Regions from separate parts of the Marinobacter psychrophilus genome, predicted to be linked through region 2. Evidence: predicted binding sites of a transcription regulator. Region 2 holds the regulator's gene; each other region holds the start of a gene.
What was found. Region 2 encodes LexA, which represses DNA repair genes until DNA is damaged. Its sites were predicted from a motif close to CTGTNTNNNNANACAG; they were not measured.

Region 1: recA (recombinase RecA) is a predicted target of LexA. The motif match lies at 2,935-2,950, and genes of this name have one in related genera.
Region 3: imuA (translesion DNA synthesis-associated protein ImuA) is a predicted target of LexA. The motif match lies at 3,307-3,322, and genes of this name have one in related genera.

Annotation. Positions count from the first base shown of each region.
Region 1 is NZ_CP011494.1:2,667,194-2,672,207, reverse strand. It holds gene mutS (DNA mismatch repair protein MutS) at 1-2,276, opposite strand, end outside; gene ABA45_RS11995 (nicotinamide-nucleotide amidohydrolase family protein) at 2,368-2,871, shown strand; gene recA (recombinase RecA) at 3,059-4,174, shown strand; gene ABA45_RS11985 (flavodoxin family protein) at 4,240-4,770, shown strand; gene ABA45_RS11980 (Lon protease family protein) at 4,887-5,014, shown strand, end outside.
Region 2 is NZ_CP011494.1:1,154,021-1,159,034, forward strand. It holds gene ABA45_RS05090 (translocation/assembly module TamB domain-containing protein) at 1-754, shown strand, start outside; gene ABA45_RS05095 (gamma-glutamyl-gamma-aminobutyrate hydrolase family protein) at 784-1,515, opposite strand; gene ABA45_RS05100 (amidoligase family protein) at 1,508-2,509, opposite strand; gene lexA (transcriptional repressor LexA) at 2,712-3,320, shown strand; gene ABA45_RS05110 (cell division inhibitor SulA) at 3,363-3,827, shown strand; gene ABA45_RS05115 (hypothetical protein) at 3,892-4,164, opposite strand; gene ABA45_RS05120 (DUF6586 family protein) at 4,213-4,689, opposite strand.
Region 3 is NZ_CP011494.1:1,600,798-1,605,811, reverse strand. It holds gene ABA45_RS07145 (FUSC family protein) at 1-660, opposite strand, end outside; gene ABA45_RS07140 (efflux RND transporter periplasmic adaptor subunit) at 662-1,522, opposite strand; gene ABA45_RS07135 (DUF1656 domain-containing protein) at 1,532-1,732, opposite strand; gene ABA45_RS07130 (hypothetical protein) at 1,929-2,141, opposite strand; gene ABA45_RS07125 (CPXCG motif-containing cysteine-rich protein) at 2,255-2,452, opposite strand; gene ABA45_RS07120 (DUF429 domain-containing protein) at 2,466-3,197, opposite strand; gene imuA (translesion DNA synthesis-associated protein ImuA) at 3,340-4,029, shown strand; gene ABA45_RS07110 (Y-family DNA polymerase) at 4,036-5,014, shown strand, end outside.

The DNA of each region.
Region 1 (5,014 bases), 1.5 Mb from region 2:
ATACTGTCATCGTGCTCGGTCGCTGTCAGGTGAACGTTAACGGCGTGCTCCAGTTCATCCGCGAGCTGGGTAAGCTCAAAATAGTGGGTGGCAAATAGCGTGTAGCACAGAATGTCCCGCGCTAAGTATTCGGCCGTGGCCCAGGCCAATGACAAACCATCAAAGGTGCTGGTGCCGCGGCCTACCTCATCCATCAGCACCAAGCTGTGTTTGGTGGCGTTGTGCAGAATATTGGCGGTTTCGGTCATCTCCACCATAAACGTGGAGCGCCCGCCGGCAATGTCGTCAGACGACCCCATGCGGGTGAATATTCGGTCTACCGGCCCAAGCACCGCGCTGTCGGCAGGCACAAAGCTGCCGGTGTAAGCCAGTAAAGCGATCAGTGCTACCTGGCGCATATAGGTGGATTTACCGCCCATGTTGGGGCCGGTAATCACCAGCATGCGGCGTTTGGCGTCTATCAGCAGATTGTTAGGCACGAACGGATCGTCTAATAGCTGCTCGACCACCGGGTGCCGGCCTTCCTCAATCTGCAGGCCGGGTTCATCGCTGAACTGCGGTGCACAAAGGCGCAAACTGGAGGCGCGCTCGGCAAAGTTGCTTAGCACGTCCAGCTCGGCCAGCGCTTGAGCGGCATCTTGCAGCGGTGCAAGTTCTGCCGCGACCGTCTCCAGAACCCCATCCCACAGGGCTTTTTCCCGAGCCAAGGCACGACTTTTGGCGCTTAGAGCCTTGTCTTCAAACTCTTTTAGTTCCGGGGTAATAAAACGCTCGGCGTTTTTCAGGGTTTGCCGGCGAATATAATCCGCAGGCGCCTGGGCCGATTGTAAGCGGCTGATTTCAATGTAATAGCCATGTACCCTGTTGTAGCCCACTTTTAGGGTGCTGATGCCAGTACGCTGTTTTTCGCGTGTTTCTACGTCCAACAGATACTGGCCAGCGTTTTCGCTGATGTTGCGCAAGTCGTCCAGTTCGGCGTCAAACCCGTCTGCAATTACCCCGCCTTCACGAATCACTACCGGTGGGTTATCGATGATTGCCCGGCCCAGCAAATCCGCTAACTGCGGATATTCGCCAACAGCCGTGGCAAGCTCGCTGACGTGGGTGGAATCAACCGCAGCCATAGATTTTTGCAAATCGGGTAACACGGCAAACGCATCCCGCAGCCGCGCCAGGTCACGGGGCCGTGCCGAACGCAGCGCCACGCGCGCCAGAATGCGTTCTATATCGCCGATGGATTTCAGCTGGTTGTGAATCGGTTCATAGTCAAAATCTTTCAATAGTGCGCTGACCGCCTGCTGGCGCTGACGGACCATCGCCACATCGCGTAGCGGACGGTTCAACCAACGCCTCAGCTGCCGCCCACCCATGGCTGTGGCAGTGCGGTCCATTACCCAGGCCAAAGTGTACTGGGTGCCTCCCATAAGGTTGGTGTCAATTTCCAGGTTGCGACGGCTGGCAGCGTCCATAATGACAGCGTCTTCGCGGCGTTCGCGGCTGAGTTTGCGAATGTGGGGCAGGGCGGTGCGCTGGGTTTCCCGTGCGTATTGCAGCAGGCAACCGGCGGCGCACACGGCTAAGTGCATATCTTCACAGCCAAAACCGGTCAGGTCGCGCACCTGCAATTGCTGGGTAATCACCCGTCGCGCGGTGTCGGGTTCGAACAGCCAGGGCCCCTGGCGACGAATGCCGGTAAAGCCTTCCAGTAAATCGGTAAAAGGAAAGTCTTCGCTGATCAAAATCTCCGCCGGACGCAGCCGTTGCAGTTCGCCTTGCAAGGCCTCAGGGCTGTCCAGCTCTGACACTGCGAAGCGGCCACTGGAAATATCCAGAGAGGAAAAACCGAAGTGCTGCTTATGGTGATAAATCGCCACCAGCAGGTTGTCACGGCGGTCTTCCAAGTAAGCGTCGTCGCTCAGGGTGCCGGGGGTGACAATGCGCACCACTTGGCGATCGACAGGGCCTTTGCTGGTGGCCGGATCACCCATCTGTTCACAAATTGCAATAGATTGACCTGCACGCACCAGGCGGGCAATGTAACCCTCAGCCGCATGGTACGGAATGCCCGCCATGGGGATCGGATTTCCCCCCGATTGGCCGCGGGCGGTCAGGGTGATATCCATCAGTTCCGAGGCTTTTTTAGCGTCGTCATAAAACAGCTCGTAAAAATCTCCCATGCGGTAGAACACCAGCTCGTTGGGATGTTGGCCCTTTATTTTCAGGTATTGCTGCATCATGGGCGTGATTTTTGAGCTTTCGGTGTGTGCTGCTGACATGGGACATCCGCGATGGCTGTTTTGAGGAACGGGCGGTGGATTGTAGAAAATTACACCGCAGGATGAAACGTGGATTATAAATGAGGTCACCATGCCTGAGATCACTGATGAAGACATCCGCCAGCAGGCGATAGAGCTGGGAAGCGTATTAACCCGCGCCGGCGCCATGCTGGTGACTGCAGAAAGCTGCACCGGCGGCTGGGTGGCAAAGGCCATGACCGACCAAGCTGGATCTTCGGCTTACGTCACGGGTGGGCTGGTTACCTACAGCAACCACGCTAAACACGCGTTGCTGGGTGTCAGTGAGCAGACGCTGGCGGAACACGGCGCGGTGAGCGAGCCGGTGGTGCGGCAGATGGTCGCCGGAGCGCTGCGAGCGTCGGGTGCAAGCGTCGCCATTTCAATAAGCGGCGTTGCCGGGCCGGGCGGTGGCAGCGACGCCAAGCCGGTAGGAGCGGTGTGGTTCGCCTGGGGCAGCGCTGAAAATATCAGCACCGGTTTGAAGTATTTTGACGGCGATCGCGACCAGGTGCGGCGCCAGGCTGTGATCTTTGCGATTGAAAGTGTGCGCCGTTTCTTATCGAGTGATATCTGACCCGCAATGGTTAAAAAATCCCCCACACAAGGGTTGGTCTGCTTTGTCTAATGTGGTTTAATGCTGGTTAAATATACAGTGATTTTCCGGGGCAACCAGTTCCCAAGTTTAGTTTGGCGCATCATATTACCGGCGCACCTTATCAGCCTATTATTCTAACGTACCATTTTGAAGAAGGTTCGTACCTATGGATGACAACCGCAAGAAAGCTTTATCCGCCGCTCTGACCCAGATTGAACGCCAGTTTGGTAAAGGCGCCATCATGAAGATGGGCGACCACCCCCGCGAGGCAATCCCGTCCGTTTCTACCGGTTCTCTTGGTCTGGACGTTGCTCTTGGCATTGGTGGCCTGCCTTATGGCCGGGTTTGTGAAATCTACGGCCCTGAAAGCTCTGGTAAAACTACGCTGACTTTGCAGGTTATTGCCGAAGCCCAGAAGCAGGGCAAAACGTGTGCTTTTGTTGATGCTGAGCACGCCCTTGATCCTCAATATGCTGAAAAGCTGGGCGTGAACGTTGATGAGCTGCTGGTCTCCCAGCCCGACACCGGTGAGCAGGCGTTAGAAATCTGCGACATGCTGGTGCGCTCCAACGCGGTGGATGTCATCATTGTGGACTCCGTTGCCGCATTGACGCCAAAAGCTGAAATTGAAGGCGAAATGGGTGACTCTCATGTTGGTCTTCAGGCCCGCCTGATGTCACAGGCTCTGCGCAAACTGAATGGCAACGTCAAGAATGCCAACGTCCTGCTGATTTTTATCAACCAGATTCGCATGAAAATAGGTGTGATGTTCGGCAGTCCCGAAACTACTACCGGCGGCAACGCGTTGAAATTCTATGCCTCTGTGCGTCTGGATATCCGTCGCATTGGCGCAGTGAAAGACGGCGACGAAGTCACCGGTAACGAAACCCGGGTGAAAGTGGTTAAAAACAAAGTGGCACCGCCGTTCCGCCAGGCCGAATTCCAGATTTTGTACGGCAAGGGCATTTACCGCATGGCCGAAGTGGTGGACATGGGTGTAAAGGAAGGCTTTGTAGATAAGGCTGGCGCCTGGTACGCCTACAACGGTGATAAAATTGGCCAAGGCAAAGCCAATGCTTGCAAATTTCTAGAAGAAAACCTGGAAATGGCGAAAGAAATTGAAACCAAAGTGCGCGACAAGCTGATGCCCAAGCCAGAGAAAAAAGACGCGGCAAAAGACGCGGGGAAAGATGCGGGGAAAGACGCAGGAAAGAATGCAGGGAAAAATGCAGGAAAGGCTGCTGCAGTGGCGCCTGCAGCAGCTAGCGACGAACTACTGTAAGACCGTTAGTTTGCCAGCGCACTGTTGATGCAGTGCGCTGGCAAGCACTAAATGTGAGGCCGGCTATGCCAGGCTCTAAAAAGTCAGACTCTAAAGGTTCAGACTCTGAAACGTCAGAAGTCGGACAGCCCTGCGCCAAACAGCTATTGATTGTTGCCCACGCTCCCTCGCCAAATACCCTCAAATTGCGCAACGCAGTCGCCGCTGGTGCTAACCATAACGATATTGAAAACGTTAATGTAACGGTTCTTGCTCCGCTGGATGCTGGCCCCGAAGATGTTCTGGCTTGCGACGCTATTATTCTCGGCACCACCGAAAATCTGGGTTACATGAGCGGCGCGTTGAAAGATTTTTTCGATCGCTGTTATTATCCGTGCTTGGAAAAAACCCAAGGCTTGCCATTTACCTTTTATATAAGGGCCGGCCATGATGGTACTGGCACCCGCCGTGCGATTGACAGCATTACCATCGGCCTGCGCTGGAAACTGGTGCAAGAGCCTCTGCTGTGCCGCGGCAATTACGCCGATGAGTTTGAACAGCAGTGCGAAGAGTTGGGATTGTACATTGCGGCCAGTCTCGATAACGGTCTGATCTAAACGGCTTGCAACAGCCCCTCGCCTCTAAAAAATGTACAATAGCTCTACTATTTAATCAGACTTGCCGCCGTGTGCAGTAAGTCATCTTTGTATTCCGACTGTTACAGGATTAAACCTTGAAGTCATTGCCTTCGCATCAGCTCTATAAAGCCTGTGTTCTGAAAGATTTGCCATTTAAAAGCACCCGCCAGCTAGAGCCCCTGGCTGAAATTGTGGGTCAGAATCGTGCTCAGGAAGCGGTGCG
Region 2 (5,014 bases):
GGTATCTGTGTCTGATGACGAAGTGATTGTGGGGGTTAAAAAACCCGAGCCGGTGATTCGCTCGTTAACGATGGACGTGGTGGTGAACGTAGGAAGCCCCGATGACAAGGTCACGTTTGCGGCGTTTGGCGCTACCGGCGACCTTAGCGGAACCCTGCGGATTGGCAACAATATGGATACCCGCGGCACTTTGCGACTCAACAAGGGCCGCTTCGAGGCCTATGGTCAGGATTTGACTCTGCGTAAAGCCCGGCTGCTGTTTGTAGGCAACCTGACCCAGCCTTATCTGGCGTTGGAAGCGGTGCGCACGGTCGGGTCGGTTGTCGCAGGGCTGCGCCTGACGGGCCCGGTGCAGTCGCCAGCGACCGAGGTGTTTTCCATCCCGGAGATGCCGCAAACGGATGCGCTGTCGTACCTGATTCTGGGCCGTGCCCCGCAAAGCCAGCAAGACGATGGTCAAATGAGTCGCGCAGCGCTGTCATTGGGTCTGAACCAAGCCAACAAGATAACAGGCGTGTTGGGCGCAGAGTTTGGCATTCGTGATTTGACCCTTGAAGCCGAGGGCAGCGGCGACCAGACCGCGGTAGTGGCCAGCGGTTATCTGACCGATGAACTCAGCATCCGTTACGGCGTGGGTATTTTTGAGCCGGTGACCACGGTGGCGTTGCGGTTCGATTTAGGGCGCTATTTCTATCTCGAGGCCGCCAGTGGTCTGGCGGCCTCGCTGGACATTTTTTATACCCGGGATTTTTAAAACTCGGTTAAAAAACCGTTAACACACGGCTAAGGCGCGGCGCTCAGTCTGGCCATTTTCAGGCGACGGGCCTGGTCTACAAAATGGCGGAATATACGGCGGTGGCCGCTGTGGTAAAGCAGATACTCTGGGTGCCATTGCACTCCCATTAGCCATTGGCCACGGGTATTTTCGATGGCCTGCACGAACAGATCGTTATCCACCGCCACGACCCGCAGGTCTTGCCCCAGTTTTTTTATGGTTTGGCTGTGAATACGATTTGCACCGATAACCGGCAACCGCATGATCTGGCTCAGGCGGGTGTTGTCCACCACCTTCACGGTTTGCAGGGGCAACAGCAGCGGGCGATGGCGGGTGTTCTGCCGCAGTGGGGTCACGTTCTGGCACAGCGAACCGCCGCGATACACATTAATCAACTGTGCGCCGCGGCATATTCCCAGCACCGGCAGGTTCAGGGTTTCCGCTTCTACCAGCAGGCGCTGATCGGTTTCATCACGGCGCTTATCGTAATCTGCCGTTACCATGGGGTACTGGCTATATAGCGACGGTTGCACGTGACTGCCGCCGGAAAGCACTAGGCCGTCCAGTAGGCTCACGTTCACCCTGCCTCCGGGGCGTATGTAATGGGTGCGCGCACCGTGCATGCGCAGCGCCAGGGCAATCAGCCGCTGGGCCGGTCCGCGTCGGCGCGGGCCACTGATGCCAATGGTCAGCCCGGGCGGAGATTCTTCTTTCATTCGTTCAGATATCGATTCAGACATAGCCTTTGTGTTCGATCCAGTGGTGAATAGTCTCCGCTTTGCTGTGGGTCAGATTGTGCAAGCTGATAGTGCCGAAATCGCGAAAATGAGCCCGAAGCTGCGCGAGGTCTTCGCTGTTGTTGGCAATGTCGTCCAGTATTACCCAATCATTCCATACCGAAGAGAAATTCCATTGCGGGTTGTCGACGTCGCAATCCGGTAGCCGGTAATGCAGGGTGGGCCGTTTTTTGATGCGTGAGTCTTCTACGTACCGGGCCAGCAACGGTGCATCCAGATGGGCAAACAGCGGCAGCAGGTCCAGTGCCCGGTTTCGGGTAGGGTTATGTTGCAGGTAGTTTTCCATTAGCTGTTCCAAAGATGGCGCGTAGTCATCTTTCATGAGCAGTTCTGTGTAGTGAGGCGCCCAGGGCTCTATATAGGGTGTAAAACGCCGGCTGATATCCAGTTGGTGGCGCTTTTTCAGCCACTCGTACAAGCCTGCAAACGCCTGTAAATATCGGGTAATGGTGGGCGCCTGTAAATCTGGCAGTTCCGGGTTCAGTTGCAGTCCGAAGGCATAATAAATGGAATCGCGGCTGCCCAGTGCGCCAAGTTGCCGCAGTTCTTTGACCAGCCGCTCAACCTCTTCCACCTGAGAAAAACCGATGGGCGGCCCGACAATTTCCAGCGGCACGATACGCTCGGCCGCGGCGTCGATTACGTCCATAGCCTGCCCACCAAGCTCGTGCAGGCTTTCCGGCACGCCGGCCCCGGTCAGGTCCAGATCTTTAATGGGATCAGAGTCCAGTTCGATCACGAACTCGCCCAGTGCCGTGTCTATTGCGGTTACGTAGCGCGACCGAATTTGCGGCGCGCCGTTCAGCAGATTGGCGACTTCGTGCACCAGCGCTTCATAGCTTAAACCCGAAAGCTCGATTTCTACACCAACCCGGCGTTCTGCTCCGCTGGCAGTGTGGGTTACTGAGGGCGCTTTGCAGACGTTCTTTTGCGTCATTATTACATCCTTAAATCAGTTTCCAGCGCTGCAAGCGCGGCCTGTAACGACGGAATCACCATAGCATATCAGGTGCCTGAGTCTGGTAATCGAGCAAGTGGGGAAAATGCCATAAACGGGGTTTACACTGGATAAAACACTGTATATAGTCAAATCACTGTATAAACAAACAGGGTATTTTATGACGCAGCGGACCCCGAATATGAAACTCACTGCCAGGCAGTCCCAAGTGCTGGATATTGTCCGCCGTTACCTGGATGAAACCGGGTATCCGCCCACCCGCGCCGAAATTGCAGCTGAGCTGGGTTTTCGCTCCGCCAATGCGGCAGAAGAGCATTTGCGGGCCTTGGCACGCAAAGGCGCTATTGAAATGGTGCCCGGCGCCAGCCGCGGTATTCGCCTGCCAGAAAGCGAGCAGGATCTGGGTTTGCCGGTGATTGGCCAAGTGGCAGCTGGTAGTCCGATTTTGGCTCAGGAACACGTGGAAGACCACTGCACGTTAAAGCCCGGTTTTTTTTCGCCGGCGGCGAATTACCTGCTGCGAGTGCGTGGTATGAGCATGAAAAATATCGGCATTCTAGACGGTGACTTGCTGGCAGTGCACAGCACTCAGGACGTTCACAACGGCCAGATTGTGGTGGCCAGGGTAGGTGATGAAGTGACTGTGAAGCGCTTTCGTAAAGAAGGTAACAAAGTGTATCTGGTGGCGGAAAACGAAGACTTCGCACCGATTGAAGTGGATCTGACCGAGCAGGATCTGTTCATTGAAGGGTTGGGCGTTGGTGTTATCCGCCGCTCAGACCTGCACTGATCCGTAGCGATAGTAAACCGACACAAAGAAGGGCGGGGAATCATGGAACAACTGAGCTTTAACGGCAATCTTGCATATCAGCAACAGATCGCAGCGCGAGTGGCAGAGCAGGCGCAGCCTGTGCGAGTTCAACCCCTGCCAGCCCCGGTGTTGGTTGGTAACGTCACTGAAATTATCTTGCCCCAAGGCCAGGTGGAAAATTTTCAACTGTTACTGCCAATGCTGACCCAGCTGAACCAAGAAAAGCGCTGGTTGGCATGGATTGACCCACCTCAAGAGCTGGTCAGCAAATGGCAAAAAATGCACGGCATTATTGCGGGTGAGCTGCTGGTTTTGCGTTCCAGCGCCGAGCATCCGGCGCTCAAGTTGGCGGAGCGAGCCCTCAGCGTGGGCACATGTCATGCGGTGGTGTTGTGGACCGAAAAACTGAACAAAGCGTGTTTCGAGGCACTCCAGGCGGCATCCGCCGCGGGCAATAGCCACGGCGTCGTTTTGCGTCAGCGTTAGTAAAAAGTAGTGCGCCAGCGCTACCAGAGTTCTACGTTAGCGTTAGTGCAGCGTTAGTGCAGCGTTAGTGCAGCGTTGGGCTGTGGGGCGCATCAAACCACTCAGCGTCGCTGCCGCTGTCGGTGATATCCTCGTCCAAGTCCTGGGCGCTATCGCCCGCTGCGTCAATGCCTGCGGCAATCATGGCTTTGGCCACTTGCATCTGGCGGTCGTCCATCATGTCTTTGGCTTCTTCGGAAAAACTGATACGCACCAATGGCGCGCCGTCGTCGTCAACGCGGCGCAAAGCGTAGTCGCCATTGCTGAGTTGAATAATTTCAAAAAACGATGGTGACATGATCCAAACCTTTATGTTCGCCAACGGAAAAGTGTACGCGGGGATGTCTCACCACTCGCTGTGTCTTGCTTCCACATCGGCTGAAAATTGCTTTATTGCGTTTAGGCTGGCTTGAACTGATGAGAGCGAACGGTCTGCGCCAACGGCCGCAGTGACGGCAATAATATTGTCGTTGCTGATGGTTTTTTTTGCCGCAGGTGGTCGGTTCTGCGCGTCTCCAAGTTGCTCCAGATGGTTCCACCAACTGTCAGCGTTAGCTTGCAGTGCCAGAAGTTGCTGAACTTCCGGCGCATCGGCTCCGATCAGTTTGCCCAGTTGGTCAATGTTCTGGGGTTGCCCTTTACGTTGCTGATAGCACTCTGCGAGGGTATATAGCAGGAGCCTTCGCGATCGCAGCATGAGCTCAATGACACCTTGCTTGCAGGCTTCCTGCTGTAAGGGTTGATTGCTGTTAACAGCAAGTCGTAACAATGTCTGCGCCAGTGCCAGTTTACCGGCAAGATGGGAATGCCACGCTGCTGCCATATACCCTCGAGACTGCTGTTGTTGCGATTAATATGAGCGTAATGGACGCTGTGAAATTCACGCGCACCAGAATCCGCTGAAACGAGACTTAATCAGCGTACCATAACAGTTTCAAAGCTGTGGTGCCCGCTGTCTACTGCAGTTTTGAGAAGTTTGCCTGAACAATCGAATGCCGCCGAAAAAATCGTAGCTGTGCGTTGAAATGTCCGTCCAAATCAAACAACAAATACCTGAGATGTTTGCCGGGGTTAGGCCGTGGTGACTCACCGCGGTTGCCTTAGGTTGTGCTGTTGTGCGTCGCTAAGGTGTAACATGATCAATTGTT
Region 3 (5,014 bases), 450 kb from region 2:
CAAGGTTTCCAGAATCTGCTCAGCGCTTTGGTGGCGCTGATCGTGGGAGCTTTGCGGGTCCAGCTCGAAGGTCAAATTTTCCAAAGTTCTATTAATAACCTTGCGGGCGTCGTCGCGCATCTGGTCTTTCACCATCATTGGCCACAGCAGCTTGCTAACTAACATGGCGCACACCGCGCCCACGGTGATTTCACTGATACGAGCCTGGGCAATATCAAACACGGCTTTGCTACTGGCGGCTTCGGCATTGGCCATCACCAGAATCACCACCAGAGCAGCGGTCATGCCGGCCATGGCAAAGGCATAAATAAAGTTTTTGCTGTGCACCATGGCCGCAGCCGCAGAGTTCAAGCTCACCCATAAAACCAGGCTGGCCAGTGCCAGCAGCGGATAAGGTATCAGCAGCGCCAGTATCAGGATGCCGACGGCACCCCCCAGCAGTGATCCCAGAATCAGGCACAGGGCTTTTTCAATTACCATACCGCTTTCCGGGCGGATCTGTAGAAAAATAGCGGCGACCAAGGCCCAGTAAGGCCGCTCCAACCCTAAATACATAGAGGTGAACAGCGCCATGGCCATGGCGATGAGGCCCTTGATGGCGAAAATCACCGCGTGCCTGTCGGGCATCAGCAACTGTGCAAGCCAAGGGTGTAGCTGCATATTACTGATCGGTTTCGAGATAAATTGAAACCGTCATGCCGGCGCTAAGATTGAGATCTGGCGGCAAGGAGTCCAGAGCGATATCCACCGGTATGCGCTGGGCCAAGCGTACCCAGTTCACCGCCTGCTGCACCTGTGGCAACAACTGGCTGTTACTGCTAACGCTGGTGTCGGCAATGCCTTGGGCAATACTGGTGACCTTGCCTTGCATTTCACCGCCACTCATCAGTGTTACCCGGGCATTTTGGCCAACGTGAATTTTCTGCAGCTTGGTTTCTTCAAAGTAACCGGTCACGTAAAACGAGCTTTTCTGCACCAGAGACACCACCGACTGGCCCTGGTTCACGTAGTTGCCTTCGTTCAGGATGAGATTGCTGACGGTGCCGGTTTCAGGCGCCGTTACCCGAGTGCGTTGAAGGTCAATACGAGCCGTTGCCAGCTGAGCCTGAGCCAACTCGTAACTGGCTTTGGCAGACTCGGTTTGAATGCGGTAGGTTTCCAGATTCTCGCCACTAATAGTCTGGCGGCCATTCAAGCCTTCGTGGCGCTGATACTGATGCTGGGCCAACTCCCAAGCACTGAGTTTTTGCGCCAGGTAAGCGCCAGCTTCGGCAATTTTTGCCTGATAGCGGGATTCATCAATCACAAACAGCAAGTCACCTTTGTTAACCGGTTGGTTGTTGCTTACTTCAAGGCGAGTTACCCAGCCGGATACGTCGGGCGCTACGGTAATGACATCTGCGCGAATACGGCCATCGCGGGTCCAGGGCGAATGCAAATAGTGATTCCATATCCAGTTGCCGGCCAATATGGCCGCAACAACCACCAGCAAAGTAACCCCAACACGCAATAATTTTCCCATGAGCCGGCTTCAGTCTCCCATCCAGTAAATAGTCAGCGCCAGATAACACACAAAAATGCCCACATCGAACCAGGCATCTTTCCAGATATAGCGCCGCCAGTGCAGCCGATGCAGCACCCAGCGAGTGACCATGGTCATCAAAAATGCCAATGGCCCCAGCACAACCAAAGGGCTGAACAGCATTCCGCCCAAACTCAGCTCATGAAACATGCGTGTTTATATCACCCGGTTATTGCGCAGTCTGTGTGTATTGCCAGCAAAGAATGTATTGGACAACTATCGGGTACAAAAACCAATAGCCATTTGCCAGTACATTCGCAGCTAATTCGACTCGGCGCTTATATACGGGTATTGCCAGTGACAAATCACCGGCCGCCAAGCTTGCGTCGATTAAGCCCCAGCCAACCTAGTAGCAGGAATTTGGCGACGATTCAGGATTGATGTCACCAGCCACTTCTTCCGGGTCTATACCGTGATGAGCCAGCACTTCACGCACAAAATTGACCTGCGCCAGCACCCGCTCGGCATCGTCACCGTAATCGTAGCGGTTTACTTCTACCGGCTGTGGCATAAAGGTAAAAGCGGTTTTCAGTGCGGTCAATGTATCGTCGTCTATCATCAGCAGGTACCGGTTAACGTGAATGACTTTCGAAACCGACTATCGGCGAGGACGCACCCAACGTCAATCATTGCCGGCCTCCGTTTAGCATGACTGACCGCACACCTTAGAGCTTAATAAGTGTCGTTCTCGCTGTACACGGCCACCGACAAGTCACCGTTGTTTGCCTCTGTCACCACAAAGGTGATCGGCTTACAGCACACCTGACAATCTTCGATGTATGACTGCTGCGCGTCTTCGGGGTTAATCAACACCTCAACAGATTCACCACAGTAGGGGCATTCAATTATGGTTTCGGTCAATTCGTTCATAAAGCCTCTTTATTCAGCATGCGCCCTGGGGCACGTAGATATAGCCCTGTTCCGTGCAGCCGAATACCCGTTCACTGTTCCCAGCCTGGTACAAAGCCGCAATATACAGGCAAACAATCGCATCCAATACGTCTTCGTTGTGCTTCAGACCTGCACCACGCAAAGACTGAATACGCTGCGGATCCAAATAGGGTAAAAATAATGGGCCTATGATCAACGTCATTCTTTCGGACTGCGCCAGGCTAAGCAGTAAACGTGCAAGCCGGGCCTGGCCCTGGCGCTTATCCGCTACCTGGCCTTTTTTATAAAACAGCCGCTCAGGAAGCTGAAATATTTCGATCAATGCAGGGTGGGGATAACACTCCAGCTGCCACTTTTGACCGGGTGCAGCTACATGGCCGAAGCCGGCTGCGTGCAAATGGTCTCCTAGCAACACGCCGTTGGAAGCGGGAAACAGCGTCAGATTACACGCGTGGCAGGATGCCTTTCGCGCACCATAAGCCACCGCGACACCGCGCTCACAGGGCCGCTGTCCGCTCTGGTTACGAATGATGAGTGGGCCGTCTATCGCCACGCCGTGAAGACTGTCGATAGAGTCCAGGGCACTGGCAACGGCATCAAAACCGTGAAGGTTTTCAAACACGCCAGTCACGGCTATAGCGCCATCGGCAACGTTCCCTACCGCAATAGCCGTAGGGTTGCGATTGCCCTGCCAGGCAAGGTCGACACCTGCAATCACTGCCATAAAATTTCCTTTCCAGTTTGCGTTTTACGCTAAGACTACCACTGTAAACGAAGACCCCGTCATTCGAATTCTTAATCCTGACGGTTGAAATCCGGACCTGTTCGGAATACTGTATATTTAAACAGTACTTTGAGATTTAGCCATGAATGAACTTCTATCCGCTCTGAAGCAAAGCGCACGTATCTGGCAGGGCCATCAGCCTGCGCACACTCGTCAACCGGCAGAATCTACTGGTTACCAAGCACTGGATAACCAGCTAGGTGGGCTGGGCTGGCCGCGGGGGGCACTCAGTGAATGCTTGCTGGACACACCCGGTATTGGCGAGCTGCATTTACTGCTGCCACTGATGCAGCGCCTGACACACAGCGGAAAAACCGTATTCTGGCTGAACCCGCCGCACATTCCCTATGCCCCGGCGCTGGTGCGTGAAGGTGTTAACCTTGACCAAGTGGTGATCATTCACACAAAAAACAGCGGCGATTTTTTATGGACCTTGGAAAACTGCCTGCGTTCACCGGTCACAGGGCTGGTTATGGCCTGGCCCGGCAAGCTGGCGTTACGCGACGTGCGGCGCTTGCAACTGGCCGCTGAAGCCGGCAGCAACGTGTGCGTATTGTTTCGTGAACGCTGCCATGCCGCGCAAAATTCGCCTGCGGCTCTGCGCCTTAAGTTGCAGCCAGACGCTAATCAATGCCTGCACGTGCAAATACTCAAACGTCGCGGCAGCTGGCCGGGCCAGCACTGTGAACTGCCGTTGCCACAGCGAGCTGGCCTGGCTACAGCCGAAACCAGCCGCGTGGTTAAGGGCCCCTGGCCCAAGTCGGCCCGGTAACCCTTTATGCTGTGGTTACACCTGCATTTTCCTCAATTATTGCTGGACCATATACGCCGGTCCCGAAAACAGGACGCTGCGTTGGTGATTGTTGACGCCTCTGGTCAAAAGGTGCTCCAGGCCTGTACACAGGCCAGCAGCCAAGGCGTGCAGCCGGGTATGCGGCTGAAAACCGCCCTTAGTCTGGTGGCAGGTCTGACGATGGTTCGTACCGATCCGCAGCAAGAAGCCCGGGTGCTGCAAGATCAGGCTCGCTGGCTATACCGCTGTGCCGCACACGTTACCCTGGTGCCGCCAGATGGCCTGCTGGCTGAAATCGGCAGCCTGCAAAAACTGTACGGCGGTTTACCGGCGGTGTGGGAAACCGTGGAGCAAGGCCTGAATGAACGCCACCTAACGGCCTGGCTGGGCATTGGCCTCACCCCACTGGCGGCACGCCTGATTGCCCGCACCGGCAAAGGTGAATGCAGCGCCGACCGGGGCCACATGCTTCGCCTGCTGGAACAGTTACCGCTGGCAGAGGCAGAATTTGATACTCAGGCCTGCTCCCGCTTGCAGCGATTGGGCCTGAACACACTGGGCAACCTATTCGCCCTGCCCGCAGCCGAATTGGCGCGGCGGTTGGGCCCAAAAATTCTGGCTCATAGCCAAAAAATACAAGGTACAAGGCCAGACCCACAAATGCCTTGGCAGCCTCCGCACCGATTTCGCCAGCAAGCGGATTTTGTCGAAGACATCGAACATTCCCAAGGGCTGCTATTTCCACTGCAACGCATATTGAGCGAGCTGGAAGAAGACCTGTGCTGGCGCCAGCAAGAAACCGACAGTCTGAATGTGTTGTTGTGCTATCGCTACACAGAACCCACCCACCTGCACATACGCACATCAAGCCCGGAGCATCGGGCGGAGGCTTTTCTGGATTTGATTCGCCTACGCTTTGAACAACAGCCTTTGCAAGCTCCGGTGGTGTCACTGGTATTGCTGG